Regions from separate parts of the Yokenella regensburgei genome, predicted to be linked through region 3. Evidence: predicted binding sites of a transcription regulator. Region 3 holds the regulator's gene; each other region holds the start of a gene.
What was found. The regulator Fur, encoded in region 3, represses iron uptake genes when iron is present. The targets are predictions, from matches to a motif close to ATAATAATGAGAACNACTATCAA.
Positions count from the first base shown of each region.

Region 1: C7387_RS02690 (TonB-dependent siderophore receptor) is a predicted target of Fur. The motif match lies at 1,721-1,743, and genes of this name have one in related genera.
Region 2: sufA (Fe-S cluster assembly scaffold SufA) is a predicted target of Fur. The motif match lies at 1,756-1,778, and genes of this name have one in related genera.

Region 1 is NZ_RBIZ01000003.1:558,431-562,704, forward strand. Features, by position in the region: gene C7387_RS02680 (APC family permease) at 55-1,440, shown strand; tRNA gene C7387_RS02685 (tRNA-Asn) at 1,573-1,648, shown strand; gene C7387_RS02690 (TonB-dependent siderophore receptor) at 1,833-4,007, shown strand; gene C7387_RS02695 (alpha/beta hydrolase) at 4,051-4,274, opposite strand, start outside.
Region 2 is NZ_RBIZ01000003.1:1,023,375-1,027,648, forward strand. Features, by position in the region: gene C7387_RS05135 (GNAT family protein) at 49-936, opposite strand; gene sufA (Fe-S cluster assembly scaffold SufA) at 1,819-2,196, shown strand; gene sufB (Fe-S cluster assembly protein SufB) at 2,199-3,686, shown strand; gene sufC (Fe-S cluster assembly ATPase SufC) at 3,703-4,274, shown strand, end outside.
Region 3 is NZ_RBIZ01000003.1:2,159,806-2,164,079, forward strand. Features, by position in the region: gene seqA (replication initiation negative regulator SeqA) at 1-92, opposite strand, end outside; gene ybfF (esterase) at 276-1,043, shown strand; gene ybfE (LexA regulated protein) at 1,177-1,467, shown strand; gene fldA (flavodoxin FldA) at 1,617-2,147, shown strand; gene fur (ferric iron uptake transcriptional regulator) at 2,389-2,835, shown strand; gene C7387_RS10585 (ChiQ/YbfN family lipoprotein) at 2,942-3,268, opposite strand; gene chiP (chitoporin ChiP) at 3,315-4,274, opposite strand, start outside.

The DNA.
Region 1 (4,274 bases), 1.6 Mb from region 3:
TTGCGACCAGGAAGTTCCGAACGCAAATCAGTAGTGGCAAAGGGGGGTCGCGTCATGGCGTCTAATCTCTCCCTCAACGAGCAGGCGGGAAAACCGCAGCTGCGAAAATCGTTAAAACTCTGGCAGGTGGTGGTGATGGGCCTCGCCTATCTGACCCCGATGACGGTGTTTGATACTTTCGGTATTGTTTCCGGCGTGAGCAATGGTCACGTTCCGGCTTCTTACTTGCTGGCACTGGCGGGCGTGTTATTTACCGCTATCAGCTACGGCAAGCTGGTGCGTCAGTTCCCGCAGGCGGGTTCTGCCTACACCTATGCACAAAAAGCAATCAACCCCCACGTAGGCTTTATGGTCGGCTGGTCGTCGCTGCTGGATTATCTGTTCCTGCCGATGATTAACGTCCTGTTGGCAAAAATCTATCTCTCCGCGCTGTTCCCGGGCGTTCCGCCGTGGGTCTGGGTCGTGGGTTTTGTGGCCATTCTGACCGCCGCGAACCTGAAAAGCGTTAACCTGGTGGCCAACTTCAACGCGCTGTTTGTGTTGGTGCAGGTCGCGATTATCGTGGTGTTTATCTATCTGGTGGTGGATGGCCTGCATAAAGGCGAGGGCGTCGGCACCGTGTGGTCGCTGCAGCCGTTTATCAGCCAGAACGCGCATCTCATCCCCATCATCACCGGGGCGACGATAGTCTGCTTCTCGTTCCTCGGCTTTGATGCGGTAACGACGCTCTCGGAAGAGACGCCGGATGCTGCACGGACTATCCCGAAGGCGATTTTCCTGACCGCGCTGTACGGTGGGCTTATCTTCATCGCCGCCTCGTTCTTTATGCAGTTGTTCTTCCCGGATATCAGCCGCTTTAAAGATCCTGATGCCGCGCTGCCGGAGATTGCTCTGTACGTCGGCGGGAAGCTGTTCCAGTCTATCTTCCTGTGCACCACCTTCGTCAACACGCTGGCCTCGGGCCTGGCGTCGCACGCCAGCGTCTCGCGTCTGCTGTACGTGATGGGGCGTGATAACGTCTTCCCGGAGAAGTACTTCGGCTACGTGCATCCGAAGTGGCGCACCCCGGCGCTGAACGTGATTATGGTCGGGATTGTGGCACTGTCGGCGCTGTTCTTCGATCTGGTGACCGCAACGGCACTGATTAACTTCGGTGCGCTGGTGGCGTTTACCTTCGTGAACCTGTCGGTGTTCAACCACTTCTGGCGTCGTGAAGGGCGTAACAAGACCTGGCTTGATAAGCTGCACTACTTTGTGCTGCCGCTTATCGGTGCTGCTACCGTCGCGGTGCTGTGGATTAACCTCGAAGTGACGTCGCTGACCCTTGGCCTCGTGTGGGCCGGTGTCGGGATTGTCTACCTTGGCTGGTTGACTCAGCGCTTCCGTAAGCCGCCGCCGCAGTTCGATCGCACGAAAGCGGAGCAGGCCTGGGAGTCGTAAGCGTCGGGATTTTCACCACATTTTGCCAATAATTGTGCATTGTGGAGAATAAAGCGGCAAACGACAGAAAATGTGAAAACAGGCTTTGACAAGCCGGGGGCGCGTCGATAATATGCGCCCCGTTCACACGATTCCTCTGTAGTTCAGTCGGTAGAACGGCGGACTGTTAATCCGTATGTCACTGGTTCGAGTCCAGTCAGAGGAGCCATATTTAAGAAGCCCGCTTAAGGAAACTTAAGCGGGCTTTTTGCTTTCCAGGAATTACCCCTTCCCATTTCAAATGATATTAATTATCATTAGCAAATAACAATTATTATTATATAAAAACAATCTGGCAAGGATGTGGGCTTAACGACAACAGCTTAACGTTAGGCATTTTTTAGGGAATGGGTATGAGAGTTAACAAGATCCTCTGGCCAATAACTGCGGTACTGGTAGGGCTGAATAGCCCGCTTTCCGTGGCGAAATCCTCCGACGACAGCAGCGAAACCATGGTAGTTGAATCCACCGCCGAGCAAGTATTAAAACAACAGCCAGGCGTTTCGATTATTACTCGCGAAGATATTGAAAAGAACCCGCCGGTCAACGATCTCTCTGAGATCATTCGCAAGATGCCGGGGGTTAACCTCACCGGCAACAGCGCCTCGGGCACGCGCGGTAATAACCGCCAGATTGATATTCGTGGCATGGGGCCAGAAAACACCTTAGTGCTGATTGACGGCGTGCCGGTCACGTCGCGCAACTCGGTACGCTACAGCTGGCGTGGCGAGCGTGACACCCGCGGTGACACCAACTGGGTGCCGCCCGAGCAGGTGGAACGCATTGAAGTTATCCGTGGGCCTGCCGCCGCGCGCTACGGATCTGGTGCCGCAGGCGGGGTGGTGAATATCATCACCAAACGCCCGACCAACGACTGGCACGGCTCGCTGTCGCTTTACACCAACCAGCCGGAAAACAGCAAAGAGGGCGATACCCGACGCGGGAACTTCAGCCTCAGCGGCCCGCTGGCCGGCGATGCGCTGACGATGCGCCTGTACGGTAACCTGAACAGAACCGATGCCGACAGCTGGGACATCAACTCCTCCGCCGGAAGCAAAAACGCCGCCGGGCGGGAAGGGGTGACCAACAAAGATATTAACGGCGTCTTTTCATGGAAAATGACCCCGCAGCAGATCCTCGATTTTGAAGCGGGATACAGTCGGCAGGGAAATATCTACGCGGGTGATACGCAGAACAGTTCTTCCAGCGCGGTGACCAAAAATCTGGCGCAGTCCGGGCAGGAAACCAACCGTCTGTATCGGCAGAATTATGGTCTTACCCATAACGGGATCTGGGACTGGGGCCAGAGCCGCCTGGGGTTCTACTATGAAAAAACGAACAATACCCGCATGGACGAGGGGCTTTCCGGCGGCGGCGAGGGGCGCATTACCAACGACCAGCAGTTCACCACCAACCGCCTGACCTCGTATCGCACCAGCGGTGAGCTGAACTTCCCGATGAGACTGCTGTTCGAGCAAACGCTCACCGTCGGTGCCGAGTGGAACCGCGATGAGCTCGACGATCCGTCCTCGACGGGCCTGACGGTGAAGGATAATAACATTGGCGGGATCTCCGGCTCGGCGGCCAATCGTAGCAGCAAGAATAAGTCGGAAATCAGCGCGCTGTACGTTGAAGACAACATCGAGCCCGTTGCCGGGAGCAACATTATTCCGGGCCTGCGCTTTGATTATCTGAGCGAATCCGGCGGCAACTTCAGCCCGAGCCTCAACCTGTCTCAGGAGCTGGGGGAATACGTCAAAGTGAAGGCGGGGATCGCCCGGGCCTTTAAAGCGCCGAACCTGTATCAGACCAGCGAGGGGTATCTGCTCTTCTCAAAAGGCAACGGATGCCCGAAAGATATCACGTCGGGTGGCTGCTACCTTCTCGGCAATAAAAACCTCGATCCGGAAATCAGTATCAACAAAGAGATCGGACTGGAATTAGCCGTAGACGATTACCACGCCAGCCTGACCTATTTCCGCAACGACTATCAGAATAAGATTGTCGCCGGTGACAACGTTATTGGTAAAACCTCCTCCGGGGCTTATATCCTGCAGTGGCAGAACGGCGGGAAAGCGCTGATTGAAGGGCTTGAAGCCAGCATGGCCATTCCGCTGGTGGAGGATCGTCTGAGCTGGAATACCAACGCCACCTATATGATAACCTCCGAGCAAAAGGACACCGGGAACCCGTTATCCATCATTCCGAAATATACAGTGAATACCTCTCTCGACTGGAATATCACCAGCGCGCTTTCCGCTGGCGTTAACTGGACGCTGTACGGCAAACAAAAACCGCGTACTCATGCGGAATCGCGTAGTGAAGATACCGGGGGGCTTTCCGGCAAAGAGTTAGGTGCGTATTCGCTGGTGGGCACCAACGTGAATTACGATATTAATAAGAACCTGCGTCTTAACGTGGGTATCAGTAATATCTTCGATAAACAGATCTATCGCTCCACCGAAGGGGCAAATACCTATAACGAACCGGGCCGGGCTTATTATGCCGGGGTGACGGCGTCGTTCTGATGGCTGATGCCCGCCGGTGGCGGGCATCTTTCCTGGAGCAGAATTAAAGACAGGCGGCTTTTTGAGTCGCCGGTTCGCGGCTGATATCGAGCAGCGCACGCTGGAAAGAGACGTTAAACATTGGCCCGTGACCGAGTCCCGGGTAATCCACGTACGCGGTGTTAACCCCCTTGCTCTCAAGGGTGGTGACGGTGGCGTGGACTTTTTGCAGGATCTCGACCATCTGATTTTGTCTGCTGTCTCCGGTTGAGGCCGAGCCTTCCATAA
Region 2 (4,274 bases), 1.1 Mb from region 3:
ATGCGCCTTAATGAAGTTAAGGCGCTTATCAAGAGATTTATTGTATGATTAAATCAGACGGTACAATTTGTTCATGGTGCACCAGCGGTGTTTATAATCAGCGGTTGGGCGCCCAAAGCTAAATCTTAGTTTTTTACAAGTGTCGGTGGCAGTATTCTGTGCGCTCATGATATTCGTCCATAGTGAGATAGTTCCAATGGGGTGCCAATCCAGTTCCATAGCACGACCGGAGTTTACATAATCAAAATACACGGTAGTGTTGTCGCTTTGGCTGGCAATAAGTTGAGTAGCGCAAGGGGAACCATTGTATTCAAGCACGTTTCCAACAAATATGTTTGGTATGGAGTTGAAAATATCAAGTACAACACTTTTGTTAATGTGACTTCCTCGGCGCATAAAATACAATTCATCAAAAATATCGACATATTCTTCTCGGGAGTACTCCGAGATGCTTTTAATAGTCCCTCCTGCTTCAATAAATTTCCTTAGCTCTCGCTTTCTGGTTTGTCGCGTTTTTGATGATGGTTGTTTAACGATGCATACCCTTCGCTTTGCATTGAACAGGTGGCTTTTGTTGATGATTCTCTGCGTGTTTGCGCCTGAAAGGTGTTTGGTTTTAAATGGTAAGTAAACAACCTCTTCGCTAATGGGTAATATTATCTCATCGAAATTTAGAGGGTAAATTTTTAGGCCATACTTCATTACTGCCTTTGGTTCACCTGCTATGTATTTATTATTCCAGACGCAGATTGCACCATCAATATCACCAGCGTTATTTCTGTGGGCGTAGTAGGATTCATTCAGAGTGAACCGGTTATGAAGAAAAGCCAAAACATTTGGATTGCTGATAATATTTCCTCCAAATTTATTAAATGTAATATCGTAATCCTGACTATCTATCTCATGCCAACCAAAAAAGTTCTTTATAATATTCATAAGTTAAAGTGTTATGTGTTTAGAATATATTGGCGAGCTAAATGTTTTTACCGCTTGTTATCACACTTAGATAAAAACGTCCTGAGCATCTATAAACCAATGAATAACAACGAATGCCAGTCGACAAGTAACCCGATTGGGAGCCACATGTGTCAAATCCTTGTGTTGTATATTATTACGGTATGGGTAATTGACTTTTCTATCAAATAAATAAGAACGATCAATTTTTCTTAATCGATCGTTTATAACGATCAATCTTTGATTATTAGTGCGTTTTTCTGATTCTAATGAATGATTGTTAGCCATCAGATTCAATGGAAAAATAGAACATCTCTCACAGTGTGAATAATCAGAACACTTTGCAATCCAGAATCAACTCCGTTGGCTGGCTATTATCCTGATTCCGCCAAGCGACTTTTCCGCTTACCCTCCTTCGTTTTTATAGTAATGAAAGAGGGCTGGTCTGAGACGAGTTTGGGGGGCATATTGGGGGCATATTGGGGCTTGGGGGCGCATTTTGGGGCGAAAAAATGTCCAATATTGCCCGCTATTGTCCGGTGAGCGATTTACATAACCCCATGATCTCTCTATAACTTCCTGATTTTTGGCATTTTGAGGGATCTATCAGACAAATAGGTATTTTCAATACATTTTTATCACATCCTGGTTTTACGCCGATAACCTCCGCTAAAGTCATTATTTATCAATCTATTGAACAAAATTCGCCGGTCCTGTTAAGCCCTGTAACAGGGTCTATGCTTAATAAAAGCCACTGAAACAGCCCATTTGCCGGAAAGCCCCTGCTGGCAAGGGGTTGAAGTGATAATCATTATCACTACCATAGAGTCATGGCCCTGGTGGCTTCAACACATGAGGTGGACTATGGATGTACATTCAGGAACCTTCGATCCCAATGACTTTGCCTGGCAAGGACTCAGCCTGACGCCTGAGGCCGCGGCCCACGTCCGCGAGCTGGTGCAAAAAAATCCCGGCATGCTGGGCATGCGGCTCGGCGTGAAGCAGACCGGGTGCGCCGGTTTTGGCTACGTGCTGGATACGGTCAGTCAACCGAATGACGACGATCTGCTGTTCGAAACCGACGGCGCGAAGCTGTATGTATCGCTGAAAGCGATGCCGTTCATTGATGGTACCGTCGTGGATTATGTCCGCGAGGGGTTAAACCAGTTGTTTAAGTTCCATAACCCGAAAGCACAGCACGAATGTGGCTGTGGCGAAAGTTTTGGGGTGCAGGCGGAGTAATTATGTCTCGTAATACTGAAGCAACTGACGATGTCAAAAGCTGGACCGGCGGTCCACTGAATTATAAAGAAGGGTTCTTTACCCAGCTTAAAACCGACGAGCTGGCCAAAGGCATTAACGAAGAGGTGGTGCGTGCTATCTCTGCAAAACGTAATGAGCCGGAGTGGATGCTCGAATTTCGCCTGAATGCGTTTCGTGCATGGCAGGAGATGGAGGAGCCGCACTGGCTGAAGGCGCATTATGACAAACTGAACTATCAGGATTACAGCTATTACTCGGCGCCATCGTGCGGTAACTGCGATGAAACCTGTGCCTCTGAGCCGGGCGCGGTACAGCAGACCGGAGCAAATACCTTTCTGACCAGTGAAGTCGAGGACGCATTCAATCAGCTGGGGGTTCCGGTCCGTGAAGGGCGAGAAGTGGCAGTCGATGCCATTTTTGACTCGGTGTCCGTCGCGACCACCTACCGTGAGAAACTGGCGGAGCAGGGGATCATCTTCTGTTCCTTCGGCGAAGCGATCCACGATCACCCTGAGCTTGTGAAAAAATATCTTGGCACCGTGGTGCCGGGGAACGACAACTTCTTTGCCGCACTCAACGCGGCGGTTGCTTCAGACGGCACGTTTATTTATGTGCCGAAGGGCGTGCGCTGCCCGATGGAGCTCTCAACCTATTTTCGCATCAACGCTGAGAAAACCGGCCAGTTCGAACGCACGATTCTGGTGGCGGACGAAGGCAGCTATGTGAGCTATATCGAAGGCTGCTCCGCCCCGGTGCGCGACAGCTACCAGCTGCACGCGGCGGTGGTGGAAGTCATCATCCATCGCGATGCGGAGGTGAAATACTCCACGGTGCAGAACTGGTTCCCGGGCGACAACAATACCGGCGGGATCCTCAACTTCGTCACCAAGCGTGCGCTGTGCGAAGGCGAGAACAGCAAAATGTCGTGGACCCAGTCGGAGACCGGCTCTGCCATTACCTGGAAATACCCGAGCTGCATCCTGCGCGGGGATAACTCGATTGGTGAGTTTTTCTCGGTGGCGCTGACTAGCGGGCATCAGCAGGCTGATACCGGTACCAAAATGATCCACATCGGCAAGAACACCCGATCGACCATTATCTCGAAAGGGATCTCCGCCGGGCACAGCCAGAACAGCTATCGCGGCTTAGTGAAAATCATGCCAACCGCGACCAACGCGCGCAACTTTACCCAGTGCGACTCCATGCTGATTGGCCCAGACTGCGGGGCGCATACTTTCCCCTACGTCGAGTGTCGCAACAACAGCGCACAGCTTGAGCACGAAGCCACCACGTCGCGGATCGGTGAAGATCAGCTGTTTTACTGCCTGCAGCGTGGGATCTCAGAAGATGATGCCATCTCGATGATCGTCAACGGCTTCTGTAAGGATGTCTTCTCAGAGCTGCCGCTGGAATTTGCCGTGGAAGCGCAGAAATTGCTGGCGATAAGCCTTGAACACAGCGTCGGTTAAGGATTAAGGGAACACTATGTTAAGTATTAAAAATTTGCAGGTTGCCGTTGAAGATAAAGAGATCCTGCGCGGGCTGAGTCTTGAGGTCCGCCCGGGTGAAGTGCACGCCATCATGGGGCCGAACGGCTCCGGGAAGAGTACGCTTTCAGCAACGCTTGCCGGGCGCGAAGATTATGAAGTGACCGGCGGAACGGTAGAGTTTCACGGTAAAGATTTACTTGAATTGTCACCGGAAGACCGGGCCGGTGAAGGGATCTTCATGGCTTTTCAGTATCCTGTGGAAATCCCAGGCGTCAGCAACCAGTTCTTCCTGCAAACGGCGCTTAACGCGGTGCGTCAGTATCGGGGCCTGGAGGCGCTCGATCGCTTCGATTTTCAGGATCTGATGGAAGATAAAATCAAACTGCTGAAAATGCCGGAAGATCTGCTGACCCGTTCGGTGAACGTGGGCTTCTCGGGCGGGGAGAAAAAGCGTAATGATATCCTGCAGATGGCGGTCCTGGAGCCTGAATTGTGCATTCTTGATGAATCCGATTCCGGGCTGGATATCGACGCGCTGAAGATTGTCGCCGACGGCGTAAACTCTCT
Region 3 (4,274 bases):
CGCCGTAAAATGTCGGACGCACTCTCGCCAATGTGCTGGGTGTGGCTGGCAATGTAGCGATAGAGATCGTCATCAACTTCAATTGTTTTCATCTTCATCCAGTGCGATATCTTTTCTGAATATAAGTTGCCGGGATTATAGGGTTAAAACCCAGCAGCGGATAGCGTCAAACCAGGATGGCGGCAAAATCAAGAACAATCCCCAATCTTGCAGCCGGGCGGCAGAATGGTCACCATGATACCCTAACCCGACAGAGCGAAAAAAAGAACTTTACTATGATTTTGAATACCCGAGCGCAAACTGCACAAAACCTGCACAATAATTCTCCCATTCTGCTGGTCCATGGTTTATTCGGCAGCCTGGATAACCTTGGCATTCTCGCGCGTGACCTTATCAGCACGCACGATGTCCTTCAGGTGGACATGCGTAACCACGGACTCTCCCCTCGTTCAGCGGAGATGAACTACCCGGCGATGGCGCAGGACCTGCTGGATACCCTCGATCACCATCAGGTAGAAAAAGCGATTGTGATTGGCCATTCAATGGGTGGCAAAGCGGTAATGGCTCTCACCGCACTCGCCCCGGAGCGGGTAGAAAAGCTGGTGGCTATCGATATTGCCCCAGTGGATTATCACGTTCGTCGCCACGACGAAATTTTTGCCGCGATTAACGCCGTCACCGAGGCGGGTGCCAGCAGCCGTCAACAAGCTGCCGCCGTGATGCGCGAGCATTTAAATGAAGAAGGCGTCATTCAATTTCTGCTGAAGTCATTCGTCGATGGCGAATGGCGCTTCAACGTTCCTGTACTGTGGGATCAGTATCCGCATATTGTTGGCTGGGAAACGGTGCCTGCCTGGGATAAGCCTGCCCTGTTTATTCCTGGCGGCAATTCTCCGTATGTCACTGAAGCATATCGAAGTGAACTACTGGCGCAGTTCCCACAGGCGCGTGCTCACGTTATCGCCGGTGCCGGTCATTGGGTACATGCAGAAAAGCCCGATGCCGTGCTGCGAGCTATTCGCCGCTACCTCGATGAGGCCTGACTGACTAAAAACTCAGCGACCGCGCGCCAGAATGCCCGCGGTCGTTGGCGTGGGGGTTTCGCTGATGTATGATGGCGCGCTATCCATCCGGGCAATGGCCTGGTTGTTTGTTTCCCCGAAGTCACTCTGAATCATGGCAAAAGAACAAACGGACCGTACGACATTAGATTTGTTCGCAAACGAGCGTCGCCCGGGAAGACCGAAAACCAATCCGCTTTCGCGTGATGAACAATTACGCATCAACAAGCGCAATCAGCTCAAACGCGATAAAGTTCGCGGCCTGAAGCGTGTTGAGCTAAAACTCAACGCCGACGCCGTTGACGCGTTAAATGAACTGGCAGAAGTGCGCAATATGAGCCGCAGTGAATTGATTGAAGAGATTCTGCTGAGCCAGCTTGCCGCGCTGCGTCAGGAGATTGTCTGAAGTCTCACAAAAAACACACTTTCATGTAGCAGAGAGTGCAGTCCAGCGTTATTGCTGTTTCCGTGCACTTCCCCTCTCTGCTATGATTGCCTTATCTGTGGGCAATATGCCACCACCATATCATTAAGTTTCAAGAGGTTATTTTACTCATGGCAATCGTAGGCATCTTTTTCGGCAGCGACACTGGTAACACCGAAAATATCGCAAAGATGATTCAAAAACAGCTCGGCAAAGACGTCGCTGAAGTGCATGACATTGCCAAGAGCAGCAAAGAAGATCTGCAAGGTTTCGATATCCTGCTGCTCGGCATTCCAACCTGGTACTACGGTGAAGCACAGTGTGACTGGGATGATTTCTTCCCGACGCTGGAAGAAGTCGACTTCAACGGTAAGCTGGTGGCGCTGTTTGGCTGTGGCGACCAGGAAGATTACGCAGAATACTTCTGTGATGCGCTGGGAACTATCCGCGACATCATTGAACCGCGCGGCGCGGCGATCGTGGGTCACTGGCCAACGGCGGGCTACCACTTTGAAGCATCCAAAGGTCTGGCTGATGACGATCACTTCGTGGGTCTGGCTATCGATGAAGACCGTCAGCCTGAGCTGACCGCTGAGCGTGTTGAGAAGTGGGTAAACCAGGTTGCCGCTGAGCTGAATCTCGAAGCTATCAAGAACGCGTGATTTGAAAGCGGTGCAACAGATAAGTTGCGCCGCATTAATAGATAAAAGCAATCAAATTAATCGCTACATTTTTTTAACTTTTCAGCGCTTATCTGTACAATATCCTCTGATTTGACGAGGTACATTGGCAGCTTTGCCGATAGTCATTCGTTTTTGAAAGTATACGATGTCAGGTACTTGCAGTTAGTGTTTAACCATGACAATTCTATACCCGAATATTTAGCTACAGGACAGATTCCGCATGACTGACAATAATACCGCATTAAAGAAGGCTGGCCTGAAAGTCACGCTTCCACGGTTAAAGATTCTGGAGGTCCTGCAGGGCCCGGACAACCACCATGTCAGTGCGGAAGACTTATATAAACGTCTGATTGACATGGGCGAAGAGATTGGACTGGCAACAGTCTATCGCGTTCTGAATCAGTTTGACGACGCCGGCATTGTTACCCGCCATAATTTCGAAGGCGGTAAATCCGTATTCGAGCTGACCCAGCAGCACCATCACGATCACCTGATCTGCCTGGACTGCGGGAAAGTCATTGAATTCAGTGATGATTCGATTGAAGCGCGTCAACGTGAAATCGCCGCTAAACACGGTATTCGCCTCACCAATCACAGCCTGTACCTGTACGGTCACTGTGCGGAAGGTGATTGCCGCGAAGATGATCATGCCCACGACGGGAAATAATCTTCAGCACTCCTGAAGCCAGCGACGCCGCTGGCTTTTTTATTTCAGCGACTGAAAAGCAAAAGACCCGCGATGCGGGTCTTTTTTTGTTGCAACTACGGCTGAATCAGTTGTTGTTACTGCGAATTTCCTGCCAGATGCGATCGCATTTCGCTTTAACCGCCTGGTCGTTACCGGTACGGGTCGCCAGGATGCACTGCTGATAGTCCAGCGTGCGCACGGTTTCCTGATTAGCAAACTGCTCATGCGCCTTATCTTTTTTCAGCACATCCAGCACGCTTTGACAGGCAGAAATTTTGTCCGGATTACCTTCCGCCGTATTGATACAGGCGCTATAAGCTTCTTTCAGCTTGCTGTCTTCTTTAGGTGCAGGCGGTTGCGCACAGGCAACCAGACCCGAGGCCATCACAGCAATAAGAATGAGTTTTTTCATCATGTCGTCCTTATGTCAGGAGCGAGTCTCCCCGCCCCTGCCTGCATCAGAAAATGGTGAACGGAGCGATGACCATAAACTTCACGTCGCGCTCATCCTGGAAGATGTTGCCGTAACCGCCGCCCCAGCTTGGGATATCGGAGTGGTTGTCGTACTGAGTGAAGTGCAGTTTAAACAGCGTCCCTTTCGCACGACCTTCCTGTACGGTGTACATCGCATCAAGGCTGTAAGCCGACTCTTTAATTTTGTTAGACGCGTAATCTTCACGCTGACCGGCGCTGTTGATAAACCAGTCCGCTGGCTTGGCATCCCACGCATAGACGTAAGACGCACCTACCGCCCAGCCCGGCATATCCCAGTTCTTCAGGTCATACATGGCGCCGAAGAACACCGCTTTTTCACCGTTGGCGTTGAAGTCTGAGCGGTTATCCCACCAGATATCCAGACGACCGTTAGAGGAAGCGTAAGTTGGAGTCATGCGCTGCAGGAAGTAGCCCTGCTGGCCTTCCGCCTTCACCCAGGTTCCTTCCAGACGCAGGTCAACGACGTCAGCGACTTTGTAGCCGAAGGTCAACGCCTGCAGCCAGGCAGTACCGTCATAGATGTCGTTGATAGTGTTGTTAGCGACTTTATCGCGCGCGCCGTAGAACTGGTAGCTGGTAGAAAGCGGGGTACCGGCAACATCAAATTTGTAGCTGGCTTTAGCAAAGTACTGATCGACAAAACCTTGTGCCTGACCGAAAGCGGCTTCCAGCACCAGGTTGTTTTTAAAGTCGTACTTAGCACCGATGGAGTGCAGGTAGTCGACTTTGGTTTTCTTATCGTTCTGGTAGAAATTGTCGGTCTCAAGGTGCCATGGCGCCTTGTACTCGTTGGTCCACATGTAGGAGAAGCTCAGCGCACCATTGTCGCCGTAATCAAAATTAGCGCCCGCCTCTGCCCCCTGATAGGTACCCGGCATGAAGCTCCAGTGTGGAGCTAACAGGGTTTGTCCGGTCGGCTGGAT